Bradyrhizobium sp. AZCC 1610: one gene and its partner. The protein of the gene in region 1 binds, or shares a complex with, the protein of each later gene. Links are inferred from orthologs where the notes say so. Each region holds a gene or a part of one and is shown on either strand. Other genes may lie near its edges.

Region 1 (4,552 bases):
CCAGCGAGGGCCGCCAGTGATCGAGAAACCGCGTGACGTAGCGTGGCGAGTCGTAGGGCACATATTGATGGATGACGTCAGCGGGGAACCGCTTGGCGACGATCGCAGCCGAGGTCACCGTGCCGGAGGTCACGAGGACACGCAGGTCGAGCGCCCGCAGCCGCTCGATCAGCGCCGCCGCCGCCAGCACCTCGCCGACGCTGGCGCCGTGAATCCACACCAGCGGCCCGGTGGGCCGGATATCGGCGCTCAGACCGCGGCGCTCGCCGACCCGCGCCGGGTCTTCCTTGCCGAGCTTTAACCGCCGGCTGATCAACGCAGGCGACAGCGGCACGATCACGGACGACAGTTTCCGGTAGACGCGCAACGTCATCGGCAGCGAACTAGCCAAGAGCGGCCTCCGGACGCCCGACGGCGGCATAGGCACGACGGGTCGCTTCGTTCAGATAAGATTCTACCTGAATACGCAACTTTTCCATAGTCTCGGCATCGGCGTCCGGCGGCACGTATACATGTTCAATGCCTACCACGGCACCGCGCCCGAATGGCAAATTGATGGTGGTAGAGTCCCAGTTCTTCAACCGGATGAACCTGGAGGTCACCATCGCAAACGGCATGATCGGCCGGCCCGACTCCCGCGCCAGCATGATGATTCCAAGCCCCACGACTCGCGCGCGCTTCGGCACGTCGGCGGTGGTAGCGACGTTCCACTTATCTTCCAGCGCCTGCAGCATTTCCCTGAAGGCGCCGACGCCGCCCTTGCGGTGAAAGGCGCCGCCGTGATCGCCGGAGCCTCTGATCGTGCCGATGCCGAGCCGCTCGGCGGCGATGGCGTTGAACTCGCCGTCGCGATGCCGCGAGATCAGCACCTTGGCGCGATGGCTCTCCCTGGTCTTGATGAACGGCGTCATGAAATGCTGGCCGTGCCAGAATGCGAAGATCGCCGGCATCTCCGGCTCGACGATGTCGTAAACGTTGGCCGGATCATAGCTGAAGCGGTTGGTCAGCCAGACCAGCCGCAGATATTCGGCCGCAAGCACACCCAGCGCGCGCTGAACCCAGCTGCTGCGCAGCAAATCGCGAAGGAATCGTTTCAACTGGAGGACTTCGTGTCTTGACCTGGATCGAGCAGCCGGTGGAGGTGAACCACGAAGTAGCGCATGTGGGCATTGTCAACGGTCTGCTGCGCCTTCGCCTTCCAGGCCGCGTGTGCGGATGCGTAATTGGGATACACGCCGACGATGTCGACCTGGTCGAGGTCCTTGAACGTGATGTGTTCGAGATCGGTCAACTCGCCGCCGATGACGAGGTGAAGCAATTGCTGCGGGGCACTATCTGGCATGATGGTCTTTCCTAACGAGGTGCCCGGCAAGCAACAGCGACAACGTATATCGCGGCGTAGACGGGATGATTTGTGGCACGGATTTAGACCGATTCAGGGCAGCGGACGATTTCGGAAATGCTCGACAATCCGCGCATGTCGATCCTGTCCCGCCGCCACCAGCACCCCGTGCACCACCTCCCGGCGATTATACTCAATCGCATCCCCCGAGAGTGCGGTCATTCTACCATTCGCTTCCTGCACGATCAAATTCGCTGCGGCAAGATCCCAGTCGCGGCTCTGACCGCCTGCAAAAGCGGCATCGAGGCTGCCGTCAGCGACCCGGCACAGCCGAAGCGCCAGCGATCCGATCCGCGGATGCAGCGTAATCTCATCCGGTGACGAACTCAGCCGCTGCACCAGCGGTTTTGGTCCAGCCATGCGGGAAAAATCGAGTTCCGTGCCAGCAGCCGCACGCACCGGCCTTTCGTTGCGCGTGGTGCCCTCGCCACGGATCGCGACGAAGAATTCGTCGCTGGCGGGAGCGAACACCGCCGCCAGCACCGGCGTAGCGCCCGCAACTAGCGCCACGCTCACGCACCAGTCTTCACGGCCGGCGAGATAGCCGCGGGTGCCGTCGATCGGGTCGACGATCCAGACCAGTTCCTTGCCGAGACGGGAATCATCGTCGACGCTCTCTTCCGACAGCCAGCCATAATCCGGCGTCGCCGCGCGCAGCCGCCGCTCGACAAGGTCGTTGACGGCGATGTCGGCCTCGGAGACCGGCGACGAGGCGCCCTTGGTCCAGTTCTTCAGCTCGGTGCGAAACAGCGACAAGGCCAGCGCGCCGGCTTCGCGCACGGTGTCCCGCAACAGCGCGGCGTCGCGCGCCCAGATCCTGTCGGCGATATCAGCGTCCGCCAAGCGTCAGGCCCTCGATGCGCAGCGTCGGCGCGTTGACGCCGTAGCGGAATTCCAGGTCGTTGGCCGGAACCAGCGATTTGAACATCGCCAGCAGATGGCCCGCGATCGTCACCTCGCTGACGGGGTAAGTGATCTCGCCGTTCTCGATCCAGAAGCCGGAGGCGCCGCGGCTGTAATCGCCGGTCACGCCGTTGACACCGGAGCCGATCAGGTCGGTAACGTAAAACCCCTGCTTGATGTCGGAGATCAGTTGCTTCGGCGTCATCTCGCCGGGCTCGAGATGCAGATTATACGATCCCGGCGACGGCGAGGACGAGACGCCACGATGGGCATGCCCGGTCGTAACCAGCCCGAGTTCGCGCGCGGTTGCGCAATCGAGCAGCCACGTGGTCAACACCCCCTCGTCGATCAGCGCGATCTTCTTCACGCTTACGCCCTCGGCGTCGAAGGTCTGCGACCGCAGGCCGCGCACCCGCAAGGGATCGTCGATGATGCGGATATTCTTCGCGAACAGTTGCTCGCCCATCCGGTCTTTCAAAAAGCTCGTCTTGCGCGCGATCGAGGCGCCGTTGATGGCGCCGACGAGATGGCCAACCAGCGAAGCCGACACCCGGGGATCGTACACGACCGGCACCTTGCAGGTTTCGACCTTGCGCGGATTGGACCGCGCCACGGTACGCTCCCCTGCCCTGCGGCCGACGCTTTCGGGCGAATCGAGGTCGGACGCATGCGGGGCCGAAGTGAAATCGTAATCGCGCTCCATGCTGGTGCCTTCGCCCGAGATCGCGGTCACCGAGATGCCTTGGCTGGAGCGCAGATATGAGCCGTGGAAGCCGGTCGAGGTCACCAGCACCATGCCGCCGATGCCGCTCGACGCGGACGCGCCGCTCGACTTGGTCACGCCCTTGACCGCTAGAGCTGCGGCTTCCGCTTCGCAGGCGCGGCGCTCCAGTTCGCTTGTGGTCGGAACATTGCGGTCGAGCAGATCGAGATCGGCGAACTCGCGCGCCAGCAGCGAGGGATCGGCGAGGCCGACATATTTGTCATCGGGCGCGACGCGGGCCATCGCAACCGCGCGCTCGGCGAGTTTGGCGACGCCATCGCCGGAAATATCGTTGGTCGAAACCACGGCCTGGCGTTGTCCGACCAATACACGCAATCCGACGTCGTCGCCTTCGGAGCGCTCGGATTCCTCGACCCGGCCGTCGCGGACCTCGACCCCTTGCGAAACGCCGCGCACCGCGACAGCGTCGGCAGCATCCGCGCCGGCGCGCTTGGCGGCCTCGACCAGTCGCTGCGCCAGCGTCGAGAGCGCCGATTGGTCGAACAGGTCGGAGGTCGCGTCGGAGGCCTTCTGGGAAAGCTGTGACGTGCTGGATGGTGAAGAGTTCACAAACGAAATCCCTGACATTTAAGAGGGCGGGAACGCAAATCCGCAAGGCTCTCAGATGTGCCTGATTCACAGGGATTTCAAGCATTTTGCGACACCAAATGCCAAACAATTTCGGCATTTGCGCAAGGTCTCGTCAATCATGCGTGCCAAGGTCTTGTCAATCATGCGGGGAGATCCAGGGCGGGTGACGTCTCCTTAACCAGGCTTTTTAAGACGAAACGGAAATCGCTCGGCTAAGGTCTCGCGTATCGACCGGGAACATAATCCCGGCGGGGAGATAAGAGCCGTGAGGCGTCAAACAGCAACAAGCGGGATCAATCCCGCCGGGTCGAGCCGCGCACTGCGGCTCGACCCTCTTTCTCTGCCGCTCAGCTTCCATGCGCACGACACCCGCGCAGACGGCGGCGTGCGGAGGATAGAACTCCATCGCGAACGCGTCGTGCTGCACCGTGCCATCAAGGGCATGCGGATGGCGATCAACGTTCGCGTCAGCGACTTTCTCGGCGTCGCACTGCGTGGTCTCGACGACGACGCGCAGATGCTGGTGCTGGCGCATCGCGATCCCTCGCTGAACATTCCGCTGTGCGTGAGCTCCGACCACGAAGAGATCGCCTCCGCCTGGCAGATGTGGAGCGACATCCTCGCGCTGCCGCTGCTGACCGAAGACGACCACCGCGAACCGGCCGCCCGCCGCCGCCGGCACAACGCGGTCCGGAGCCGCCGTCCGAAATTCCTGGTGCGCCGCCGGGGTGGTAACCTGACCAATACCGAGACCATTCATAGCGACGAGCGCGAGATCATCGCGCGGGATTAGGCCAGACCCGTCATTGCTCTCGTAGGATGGGTGGAGCGAAGCGATACCCATCAATGCCGGTGCGGATGGCGATGGGTATCGCTTCGCTCCACCCATCCTA
Region 2 (4,479 bases), 440 kb from region 1 along the record:
CGTCTGCACCAGGCATCCGGAGACCAGCCACGCATCCGGCAGCGCCAGCCGAAACAGTTCCTCGGCAATGATTTCGTTGGCGGGATTTTGCAAGGCGGCAGTGAGGAATTGGTCTCGGTTCATTGTACTGCCGTAGGGTGGGCAAAGCGACTTGTCCGCCGTAGCTCAACGAGCAAAGGCGGAAGCGTGCCCACCACTTCTCCGATCGTGGAAACATGGTGGGCACGGCGCAAACGCGCATTTGCCCACCCTACGAGTTCTACGATATTGCGTCGAATTCCTTCACCGCCTTCTTCGACGCCAGCGTGCGCCACTGCCGGCGCAGCAACGGCTCGACGGTGGCGCGGCTGGCTTTCGACAGACGGATCAGCACGATCGGATAATCGCGGTAGTGATCGGTGAAGTAAAACAGCTTCGGCTGGCTTTCCACCAGCATCTCGCGCTCGTCCCTTGGCACGCCCGGCATCACCAGGCTGTCGCCGTCTTCCTTCAGCCGAGCCAGCAACTTCTTGCGCATCTTCAGGGCCGGCGTGCCGTAGGAGGTGCCGTCCGCAACCTCAGGCCAGCCCAGCGCGATTTTTCTGACGTCGTCGAAGGTCATGCGGTCGCGCGCCCCCTTTTCGTCATGCCCGGGCTTGTCCCGGCCATCCACGTCTTAACGGTGCGCCGGCAAGTAAGACGTGGATGGCCGGGACAAGCCCGGCCATGACGGAGAAGGACGGTCTCAATGCACCGAGGTAAAAAACCGCGCCAACCGAAAACCTGACAGCCAGGTCCACACCGGCTGGCTGCGCATGCCGAGATCCCACGAGCCGACCACGGCATCGGCCCGGCCGATCAGATTGTCGATCGGCAGCAATCCCACGCCGCCGTCGCGCACCGCGACGCGGCTGTCGGCGGAATTGTCCCGGTTGTCGCCGAGCACGAACAGTTGGCCCGGCGGCACCGTCACCTCGGGCGTGTTGTCGAGCCTTCCATTGTCGCGCATCTTGAAGATCGCGTGGCTGACGCCGTTCGGCAGCGTCTCGATGAAGCGATAGGCCCGGTCGGTGTTGCCGCGATCGTCTTCCGCTTCGCCCATGCCGTCCGGCTTCAACACAGCCGCATGGTCGTTGATGAAGAGCTGGCCCTGACGCAACTGGATGCGGTCGCCCGGCAATCCCACCACGCGCTTGACCCAGGCTTGCGAGCGGTCGCCCGGCCAGCGGAACACGACGACATCGCCGCGCTTGGGCGTGTCGCCGAACACGCGGCCGGTTTCCGGCAGCGTGATCTGGATCGGCAGCGACGCTGCGCCGTAGCCGTAAGGAAATTTCGAGGCGAGCAGCGCGTCGCCGATCAACAGCGTCGGCTCCATCGAGCCGGACGGCACGTAAAACGGCTCGGCCAGCGCGCCCTTGGCAACGAACACGACGGCCACGATCGCGGCGAGCTGCACGGCCTGCGCGCGCCAGCTCACAGGCTTGCCGATCGAGCCTTCCTTCCGGTCATCAGCCACCTTCTCCTCGCTCATGAGCCGGTTCCTCCGACCGTGATCTTTTCCATCCGCAGCGTCGGCTGGCCGACGCCAACAGGAACGCCCTGGCCGTTCTTGCCGCAGGTGCCGATGCCGGTATCCAGCGCCAGATCGTTGCCGACCATGGTGATCCGATGCAGGTCGGTCGGCCCGTTGCCGATCAGCATCGCGCCCTTCAGCGGCGCACCGAGCTTGCCGTTTTCGATTTTGTAGGCCTCGGTGCACTGGAATACGTATTTGCCGGAGGTGATGTCGACCTGGCCGCCGCCGAAATTCGCGGCGTAGATGCCGTTCTTCACCGACGCCAGAATTTCCGCCGGGTCGTGTTGGCCCGCCAGCATGTAGGTGTTGGTCATGCGCGGCATCGGCACATGGGCATGGCTCTGGCGGCGGCCATTGCCGGTCGGCTTCATGTTCATCAGCCGCGCGTTCTGGCGGTCCTGCATGTAGCCGACCAGGATGCCGTCCTCGATCAGCACGGTGCGGTTGGTCGGCGTGCCCTCGTCGTCAATTGAGAGAGAGCCACGCCGCGAGGCCATGGTGCCGTCGTCGACGACGGTGACGCCCTTGGCCGCGACCTGCTTGCCCATCAATCCTGCGAACGCCGAGGTCTGCTTGCGATTGAAGTCGCCTTCGAGGCCGTGACCGACAGCTTCATGCAGCATCACGCCGGGCCAGCCGGCGCCCAGCACCACGTCCATTTCGCCGGCGGGAGCGGGGATCGATTCGAGATTGACCAGCGCCTCGCGGATCGCGCCGTCGGCGGCCTCGCGCCACGCCTTGGTCTCGATGAAGCGCGCATAGCCCTCGCGGCCGCCATAGCCCTTGCTGCCGCTCTCCTGGCGATCGCCTTGGCCCGCGACCACGGAAATATTGACCCGCACCAGCGGGCGGATGTCGCGATAGCTCTCGCCGTCAGGGCGGAGGATTTCCACCACCTGCCAGGTGGCCCCCAAACTGATGGAGGCCTGCCGCACCCGCGGGTCCTTGTCGCGCACATAGGCGTCGATCTCAGCCAGCAGTTTTACCTTGGCCTCAAACCCCGGCGCATCCAGCGGATTGTCGTCGCCATAGAGCCGCACATTGGTGTGCGCTGGCGCGGCGGCAAAATTGCCGGTGTAGCCACCGCGCACGGCCGCCACCGCATCCGCCGCGCGGATCAGCGCCGGCAAAGATACATCGGAGGAATGCGCATAGCCGACCGCGTCATCCTTCACCGCGCGCAGGCCAAAGCCCTGCGAGGTGTCGTAGGTGGCCTGCTTCAGCCGGCCGTTGTCGAAGCCGAGCGCTTCGGTCTGGCCGTATTCCAGAAACAGCTCGCCATCGTCGGCCCCCTCAAGCCCCCGCGCGATCTCGCGTCTGGTGGCATCGCGGTCAAGATTGGCGCGGTCGAGCAGGGAGGTGGTGGCGGGATTGGTCATGCAGGCTCCGATTCAGCGTAAATGCTTCGTCGTCCCTGCGAACGCAGGGACCCATAACCACAAGCGCCAGTATTGTAAGCGCAGACGTGCGGCGAGTTCACATTACAACACGGACATCTGTGGTTATGGGTCCCTGCGTTCGCGAGGACGACGACGGCTCAAAGATAGTCATGACCGCAACGAAAGGGGAGGCCCCTCACGGCAGCTTGTCATCCGCTTTGCCGGCAGCGTCCGCACCGGGCTCCGGCCTGGCGTGAGCATTGGCCCAGCGGAACAGTTCGTCGAATACCGGTCGCAACGCCCGGGCCGCCGGGGTCATCTCGTATTCCACGCGTGGCGGCACTTCGGGAAACACCGTGCGCTTTACCAGGCCCTCGCTTTCGAGGTCGCGGAGTTGGGTTGTCAGCATGTGCTGAGTCACTTCGGGGATGGCGCGCCGCAATTGGCCAAAGCGCTGCTTGCCGTCAACAAGCTGCCAGAGGATTTCGCCCTTCCACTTGCCTGAGAGCAAGCGAAGCGCCCGATGCAACTGCGCTCTGGCCCGTTCGGAGGGGCATTCTTGCTCTTCATTCTCATTAGTCTGCTTTTTCATACTACCCCAGAAAAATCATCCTACTTGTCAATTTCATCTTAGTCCCGAATTTTGGGTTTGACAGCCCCTCAGGGGGCTCCACCGCAAACGGCACTAACGGCACTTCTGTCCACCGCCGCTTCACCATTCCAGGAGCTTCTCGATGTCGACGATTGTTGCGCCTACCAGACCGTACTGGAGCTCTGTCGCCCTGTGGGGCGTCAGGGGATTGCTTGCGCTCGCCTTTGTGGCGGCCGGCGGTGCGAAACTCTACGGCGTTCCCATGCTGGTGGAAGAGTTCCAGCACATCGGGCTCGGGCAATGGTTTCGCTATGTCACCGGCGGTCTCGAAATCCTGGGCGCGATCCTGCTGCTCTTGCCGCAGAAAGCCGCCCTCGGCGCGCTGCTGCTGATCTGCATCATGATCGGCGCGGTGATCACCCATTTATTCGTCATCGGTGGCTCGCCGGTGCCGGCCATTGTTCTGCTGGCGCTGAATGCTGTGGTCGCCTATGCGGAGCGCGGCCAGGTCGCATTGCTTGTCGAGACCTCGTGAGGCTGCTGCGATGCGCTTTACTCGCCGTAGGTTGACGATTGCCGTCGGGCTGATCCTGGCCTTCGTGGTGCCGCTAACCGTGACTCTGTTGCTGACAGGATCGGAGGCCGCGGTCTCAAAGCCGCAGACGAAGCCCGCGGTTCAGGTGCATCGGCTGGTGCTGCCAATCAATACCGATGATCCCACCACGATGAGGGCGCTGATCTCGACCTCGCTCAACCTTCCGAAGTACTATCAGGAGCGGAACGAAGCGTTCACGATCGAAGTCGTCGCCTACAATGCCGGCGTTCACATGCTCCGCGCCGACACTTCACCGGTGAAGGACATGCTGCGTGTATTAAGGGCGGTCAATTCGAACATCCGCTTCGTGGTCTGCGAGGCGACCAAGCTTGGCATGGAGCGCCAGGAGGGGCAT

Evidence for each region. Proteins that work in one complex are often made in the same cells at the same time.
Region 2: the proteins of V1279_RS03195 (region 1) and tldD are in contact, whole or in part, in a solved structure (PDB 5NJ9), measured with the Escherichia coli proteins. The link is inferred for Bradyrhizobium sp. AZCC 1610 from one-to-one orthologs.

What each region holds. Positions count from the first base shown.
Region 1 is NZ_JAZHRR010000001.1:647,073-651,624, reverse strand. Bases 1,436-4,416 are described here. They hold V1279_RS03195 (TldD/PmbA family protein), read right to left. Parts: upstream 3,639-4,416; coding sequence 2,232-3,638; downstream 1,436-2,231. Other genes in these bases: V1279_RS03190 (DUF6101 family protein), read left to right, coding at 3,925-4,416; V1279_RS03200 (inositol monophosphatase family protein), read right to left, coding at 1,436-2,245. In the rest of the region: V1279_RS03215 (3-deoxy-D-manno-octulosonic acid transferase), read right to left, coding at 1-421; V1279_RS03210 (lysophospholipid acyltransferase family protein), read right to left, coding at 384-1,097; V1279_RS03205 (DUF4170 domain-containing protein), read right to left, coding at 1,094-1,342; more of V1279_RS03190, read left to right, coding at 4,417-4,452.
Region 2 is NZ_JAZHRR010000001.1:202,122-206,600, forward strand. What follows is about bases 724-3,631. They hold tldD (metalloprotease TldD), read right to left. Parts: upstream 2,938-3,631; coding sequence 1,510-2,937; downstream 724-1,509. Other genes in these bases: lepB (signal peptidase I), read right to left, coding at 725-1,513; V1279_RS00995 (winged helix-turn-helix transcriptional regulator), read right to left, coding at 3,134-3,448. Also shown: V1279_RS00975 (nucleotidyltransferase family protein), read right to left, coding at 1-123; V1279_RS00980 (MmcQ/YjbR family DNA-binding protein), read right to left, coding at 260-601; V1279_RS01000 (DoxX family protein), read left to right, coding at 3,672-4,064; V1279_RS01005 (DsrE family protein), read left to right, coding at 4,075-4,479. UniProt on the Escherichia coli protein: Metalloprotease involved in CcdA degradation. Suppresses the inhibitory activity of the carbon storage regulator (CsrA).